Regions from separate parts of the Lysinibacillus sp. FSL K6-0075 genome, predicted to be linked through region 1. Evidence: a T-box and tRNA genes for the amino acid it is inferred to sense, from the RefSeq annotation. Region 1 holds a T-box; the other holds one or more tRNA genes.
The links. The T-box of region 1 lies ahead of cysS (cysteine--tRNA ligase). A T-box ahead of a tRNA ligase gene usually reads a tRNA of that ligase, here a tRNA-Cys.
Positions count from the first base shown of each region.

Region 2: it encodes a tRNA-Cys, which carries the amino acid that the T-box ahead of cysS (cysteine--tRNA ligase) is inferred to sense. The anticodon was not compared.

Region 1 is NZ_CP151947.1:4,865,603-4,869,023, forward strand. It holds gene cysS (cysteine--tRNA ligase) at 1-1,167, opposite strand, end outside; T-box leader at 1,228-1,445, opposite strand; gene gltX (glutamate--tRNA ligase) at 1,496-2,956, opposite strand; gene ispF (2-C-methyl-D-erythritol 2,4-cyclodiphosphate synthase) at 3,048-3,421, opposite strand, start outside.
Region 2 is NZ_CP151947.1:3,960,870-3,964,290, forward strand. It holds gene MHB65_RS19715 (3-hydroxyacyl-CoA dehydrogenase) at 1-395, shown strand, start outside; gene MHB65_RS19720 (hypothetical protein) at 592-792, opposite strand; gene MHB65_RS19725 (sigma-70 family RNA polymerase sigma factor) at 796-1,386, opposite strand; gene MHB65_RS19730 (glutaredoxin family protein) at 1,530-1,772, opposite strand; tRNA gene MHB65_RS19735 (tRNA-Cys) at 1,906-1,976, shown strand; gene MHB65_RS19740 (YvrJ family protein) at 2,018-2,191, shown strand; gene MHB65_RS19745 (hypothetical protein) at 2,197-2,385, shown strand; gene MHB65_RS19750 (hypothetical protein) at 2,809-3,060, shown strand.

The sequences.
Region 1 (3,421 bases):
CTTGCAAGTATTGGCTTCATTTAAGTAAATATTAGCAATACGAGCTATTTCAAATAATACAGAAATCGCGTTGGCTGTATTAAAGTCATCATCCATTGCCTCTTCAAACTGTGCTTTTTGTTCCGCAATTTTGCTAAGCCATTCTTCTGAATGGTCACCTAAGCTTACTGTAGTCGTAAGGCGATGTTTCACGTTGTTGTAAGCTGTACGAATGCGCTCTAAACCTGCAGCAGCAGCTTCTACTAAATCCTTCGCAAAGTTAATTGGATGGCGATAATGGACAGATAACATAAAGAAACGTAGTATCTGCGGGTCAATTTGTTTACGAATATCATTCACAAGAATGAAATTCCCAAGAGATTTGGACATCTTTTCATTATCTATATTAATATACCCGTTATGCATCCAATAACGAGCAAATGTCTTATTATTGTGTGCTTCTGATTGGGCAATTTCATTTTCGTGATGTGGGAAAGTTAAATCTTGCCCACCAGCATGAATATCAATAGTATCTCCTAAATGTTCACGAGCCATTACAGAACACTCAATGTGCCAACCTGGACGGCCATCTCCCCATGGGCTTTCCCAGAAAATCTCACCTGGCTTAGCCGCTTTCCATAAAGCAAAATCTAATGCATCATCTTTTTTCTCGCCTGCTTCAATACGAGCACCGATTTTTAAATCGTCAACTGATTGATGTGATAATTTACCGTATCCATCAAATTTACGAGTACGATAATACACATCTCCAGCAGACTCATAAGCATAGTCCTTATCAATTAACACTTGAATAAATTGAATGATATCATCCATATGCTCTGTCACACGTGGATGAACATCTGCTTTTTTGCATCCTAGTGCCATAACATCTTCAAAATAGGCTGCAATAAAGCGCTCTGTTAATTCATGCACTTCTTCACCTAGCTCATTTGCTGCTTTAATAATTTTATCGTCTACATCCGTAAAATTGGACACAAACTTTACATCATAGCCTTTATATTGAAAATAACGACGTACTGTATCATAAACAATTACAGGACGTGAGTTCCCAATATGGATATAGTTATAAACAGTTGGACCGCAGACATACATTTTCACCTTACCTTCTTCTAGCGGGACGAAGGTTTCTTTTTGTCTTGTTAATGAGTTAAAAATTTGAATACCCATTGTATTTCACTCTCCTTTTCTGATGAATAAAAAAGCGCCCCTATCACTCCTAAAAGGAATGACAGAGACGCTCGATTTGCGTGGTTCCACTCTGATTGAAGGAAAAATCCTTCCACTTTGGACATCCTTTAACGGGGACGACTCGATAAAGCCTACTATCGTTCAGCCTTATGCTCAAAGGTGCATTTCAGTTTTGCCTAGGCTCAGACCACTTTCAGCCGATGATGGTCCTCTCTTAAGAGCATGCGCTACTTACTTCTCCTTATCAACGCTTTTTCAATGTAAATACATTTTACAACGAAAGAATGAATTGTCAATAAATTTCTCTTTATTGCGCAAATTTTTCTACACGGTCAATTGCTTTCTCTTTACCAATTAAACAAATGGCGTTTGGCAGCTCTGGTCCATGTGTTTCACCTGTTGTCACAACACGGATTGGCATAAACAGATTTTTACCTTTATGGCCAGTTGTCTTTTGTACAGCTTTAATCGCAGCTTTTACCGCATCCGGTGTAAACTCTTCTAGTTCCTCCAATTGCGCTTTAAACGCTGCCATTACTTCTGGTACTTGCTCTCCTGCTAAAACCTCTTTTGCTTCTTCATCATATTCAATATGCTCGTTAAAGAATAGGCTAGATAATTCGACAATTTCTGCACCAAAGCTCATTTGGTCATGATAAAGTGCAATTAAATCCGTCGCCCATGCATGTTGCTCTGCAGTAAGTTCTTCAGGTAATAAGCCTGCTTTTTGTAAGTGAGGTAAAGATAATGCGACCACTTCTTCTAAAGATAGTTTTTTAATATATTGATTATTCATCCATGTTAGTTTTTGCTTATCGAACATAGACGGTGATTTAGAAAGACGTTTTTCATCAAAGATTTTAATAAATTCTTCTTTTGAGAAAATCTCCTCTTCCCCTTCTGGAGACCAACCAAGTAATGCAAAGAAGTTGAACATTGCTTCAGGAAGATAGCCTAAATCCTTATATTGCGTAACAAATTGAATAATCGATTCATCACGCTTAGATAGCTTTTTGCGGTTTTCGTTAATAATTAATGTCATATGACCAAAGCGTGGATATTCCCAACCAAATGCATCAAAGATCATCATTTGCTTTGGTGTATTCGATAAATGCTCTTCACCACGGAAAACGTGAGAGATTTCCATAAAGTGATCGTCTAAAACAACTGCATAGTTGTATGTTGGAATACCATTTGCTTTTACAAGTACCCAATCACCAATATCTTTAGACTCAAATGTAACTTGTCCACGAACTAAGTCCTCAAATTCATATGTTACATTTTCTGGAATGCGCATACGGATTGTATATGGCTCACCCGCCGCTTCTTTCGCTGCGACTTCATCTGCTGATAGGTGGCGGCATGTACCATCATAAGTTGGAGCTGCTACACCTCTTGCTTTTTGTTCTTCACGAGATGCTTCAAGTTTTTCAGAGGAACAGAAACACTTGTAGGCTACACCTTGCTCTAATAGTTTTTCAGCGTGCTCTTTATAAATATCAAGACGTTCCATTTGACGATAAGGCGCATAAGGTCCACCAATATCAATGGACTCATCATATTCAATACCTAACCATTTTAGGTTATCTAGCTGAGATGCTTCTCCGCCCTCTACATTACGTTCAATATCCGTATCTTCAATACGTACAATGAATTTACCGTTATGATGTTTTGCATATAAATAATTGAATAATGCTGTACGCGCTCCACCGATATGTAAAAAACCTGTTGGAGATGGCGCGTAACGAACGCGAACTTCTTTCGTCATAATTAAAAGCCTCCTAAATTTTCGATCAAAAAATTGACTTTGTTCATTTTACCACTCTGTTACAGGAAATAAAAGCGGAGTTCATCCACATTTATTTCTTAATCAAAAGAATCGTGGCCATTGCCGCTATACCTTCCTCGCGACCTGTAAAGCCTAATCGTTCGGTTGTTGTTGCCTTAACATTTACTTGTGAAGGCTCTGCGTGTAATAATTCAGCAATGCGCTGTTGCATCTGTCCAATATAGGGTGCCATTTTAGGACGTTGTGCCATAATGGTACAATCCACATTACCTAGAGCATAACCCTTATCCTCAACAATTTTCCAAATGTACTCTAATAATTTTGCTGAATCTGCGTCCTTAAATGCAGGGTCTGTATCTGGAAAATGACGGCCAATATCCCCTTCTCCAATTGCTCCTAGAGCTGCATCTGTGACCGTGTGTAAAAGAACATCCGCATCAGAAT
Region 2 (3,421 bases), 900 kb from region 1:
TTGAATTTGCACGCGCCATCGGCATGGTACCACTACCATTGCATAAAGAGCAACCTGGCTATATTTTAAACTCATTGCTAGTGCCGTTTTTAGATGCAGCTGAATCCTTACTTGTAAAAGAAGTGGCTGATCCAGAAACAATCGATAAAACATGGATGATTGGTACAGGCGCTCCACTTGGACCATTTGCTATTCTAGACATCGTTGGCATTAACACTGCCTATAATATTGTGGAAGCGAAAGCAACTGCCACTGGCGATGAAAACATGAAAAAATTAGCTAACCTCTTAAAAACAGAGTACATCGACAAAGGTAAACTTGGTCGTGCAACAGGTGAAGGCTTCTACACATATCCAAACCCAAGCTTTGCTAAACCAGATTTTCTAAAAGCTTAATCGATAAAAAGATGTACATAGTACTTTTTACTATGTGCATCTTTTTTTACTTTCCCAATGTTCGTAGTGACAATCCTATCTTCAGATAAACCGCGTAAGTTATTCCATCATGCATGTAGGAATGAACTCTGGCAACAACAGTATATGTAATCTGGTGACTTCTCGAACACCAGAATAGAAAATCGCCTGGTAGCTTTCACAAGAAAAAGTCCCAAAAACTAGGCGCGTCTTGAAATTTTACTGTTGCAAGCTTTTCTATAATTTTTAATTTAATTTCTTGTTCTAGGTCTTCCCTTTCATGATAGTCTGTATTGTGTAAACAATGTTTAATTTTTGGGATGAAATTCTCGATTATTGTTAGCGTCTCTTCAGTATGTTGATTTTCTAAATTTCCCATAATTTATTCCTCCTTTTTTCCGAGTGAATGATTGAGTTTATTTAAAGCCTTTCTATGATGATTGGATATATTCTGGGGAGTTGTTTGTAATAGTTGAGCTATCTCTTTTATAGAAAGCTCTTTTACATAAATCATCTCTAAAATTTGAAGCTGTTTTACCGTTAGTTTTTGCAAGGACTTTAAGAGCTGTACATCTTCTATATTGTCCAATAATCCTCCACCAATTAAATGATCTAGACCATTTTCATTGCGTGTATCTTCTATTAGCTCTTTTAGGGTCGTCTCCCCCTCCTCTGATAATCCCTTATCTAATATTAATAAAGACCGATTTTGCAGCCTTCTTCTTTTTTTATCAAAATCTAAACTAAAGAAATAAATTAAATTACTTACATATTTGATCTTCCTAACATTTATATAGTGCGATTGAAAAGATTCATCAACGAGTTTCTTATTCAAATCAGTTGGATATAAGATCGCTTTTTGCACCAAATAAAGATTTTGGGAATCCGACAAAAAGCTTTTAATAATTGGATTGTTAACCTGCTCATTATTTCTATAGAAAAATTCCTCTATTTTTTGTTTATCATTCTTCATTTAATAATCCCTCCTATTATCCGCCTTCTTTCTATATAAAGTGAATGTTGTATCTATATTATAAACCAAAATAAGAACAAGTGTTCTTAGAAAGATAAAAAAAATCACCTTTTATACAAAAAAGGTGATTTAATCCAACTTAGTTAAATTTCTAATATAGCTTTTATTTTTTCTGGCTGATAACCAATAATTCTCTCTACTTTATTATCAGCGACTAATAAAGTAAATGGGATAGCGCTACTATTAAATTGCTTAAACTCCATTAATACGTGCTCTTCAGTAATATCCTTATTATTATAAGTAATATTATTTTCCTCTAACCACTCCTTCAACCTAATACAATATTGACATCCATCGCTTGAATATACCGTTATATCATACTTCATCTTAGAGACCTCCTTTTTTCTATAAAGAGGATTAAAACATAAGAAATGAAACCATGACAAAATAATATTTTTTTTATAGGCAGGTTGTTTTTATTACAGAAGAATCCTCTTTACATAGTACAGTTACAATTTTGGTGATATAGCCAAGCGGTAAGGCAAGGGTCTGCAAAACCTGGATCCTCGGTTCGAATCCGTGTATCACCTTATATTACTAATTTGGAGTAAGAGGGAGGGTGATTTACATTATGACACCAGAAAATGTTCCAATTTGGATTAGCCTAATAGGAAATTTTGGATTCCCTATTGCCATAACAGTCTATCTGTTCATTCGCTTTGAAAGGAAAATAGATAAATTAGAAGCTGTCATCATGGAGTTATCTGAAGTTATAAAATCTCTTAATTACAAGAAAGGAGGGTAATCCACATGGAAATTGAAAAATTAATGGCCTGTTACTGTAAAGCAAGAGAAGTTCAATCATTTTATACAAATTGTTTAGCGAGTGACAGTCTGTCCCCAAAGGAACGCGATTTACTAATAAATCTTATACAAAATACCAGTATTTCTTCTAATTTATTGAGGGAATATTGTCAGATTCATGCTAATGAAACATGATCTATTAACAAAATAAACCCATCAAATAATTTAGGTTAAGAACTACCTAATTTTATTTGATGGGTTTTAATTTTTAATAAGTGATTTAAGCTTCTTTAAATCCAAACGTTTCTATTAGAAATATTATTAGCACAATGGAATTGAGGATAATTAAAAGTAATTCTACTACCGCATCCCATACCACTTTTTATACAGTAGAATAACAAGAAATCAACATTTATGGAGCAACTTTTATATTATTATGTAATGGTGATAATAAGGTTTTTTCATAATCTTTAAGTATTGACTATTATAAATAAAAAAAGGCAAAGTTGATTTCAGGCAAGGAATGGTTTATTCGATGTGATGAAAACTGTAAATAACACGTGTGGTATAATTGTAATAAAGTCAAACCTTCATTTACATACAAAGGGGCGGTGCTATTTGCAAAGAAAAATTTTTACGTATTTATCAATAATTTTCTTGTTTTTAACATTTCTTATTGGATTGGCTCCTCAATATATTCTGGGAATTGGCATAACAATTCCATTTATTTTAGGAATTTCAGGACTAATATTTGCTATTTTAGGGATAAAGGGACCCACTCGTATGATTTTAGTTGTCCTTAATTCGTTTATATTAGTAGTGTTTATCGGGATTTATCTAATGGCTTTTTATGGATTTAATAAACCTTAAAAGAAGCAAAGTTTATCTTTAAAAGTCAGAATGATAGGAATTTTATGATAGTCTACAAAGAATAGCTATACTATATCTTCTTATAATAATCCATAGTATTTTTTAGGCTAAATAGATGAAAAGTATATAATTGGATTCTCGGGTCTTGCTTTTTTGTATTTGGTGCTTATGAGCCTTCATTATAATTGCCAAAAAGGCGTAGTTTTTGAGATGTTTTAGTATTGGTTAAAAATAAATGCGCGAATAGGTCCTAAATTATTTTTCAGAACAATATAAAGAAAAAATTGTACTTTTTATTTCTCTCTTAATCATTCTATTCTATTTAATTAAAATAACTATTAATTATAATGCATATTACCTA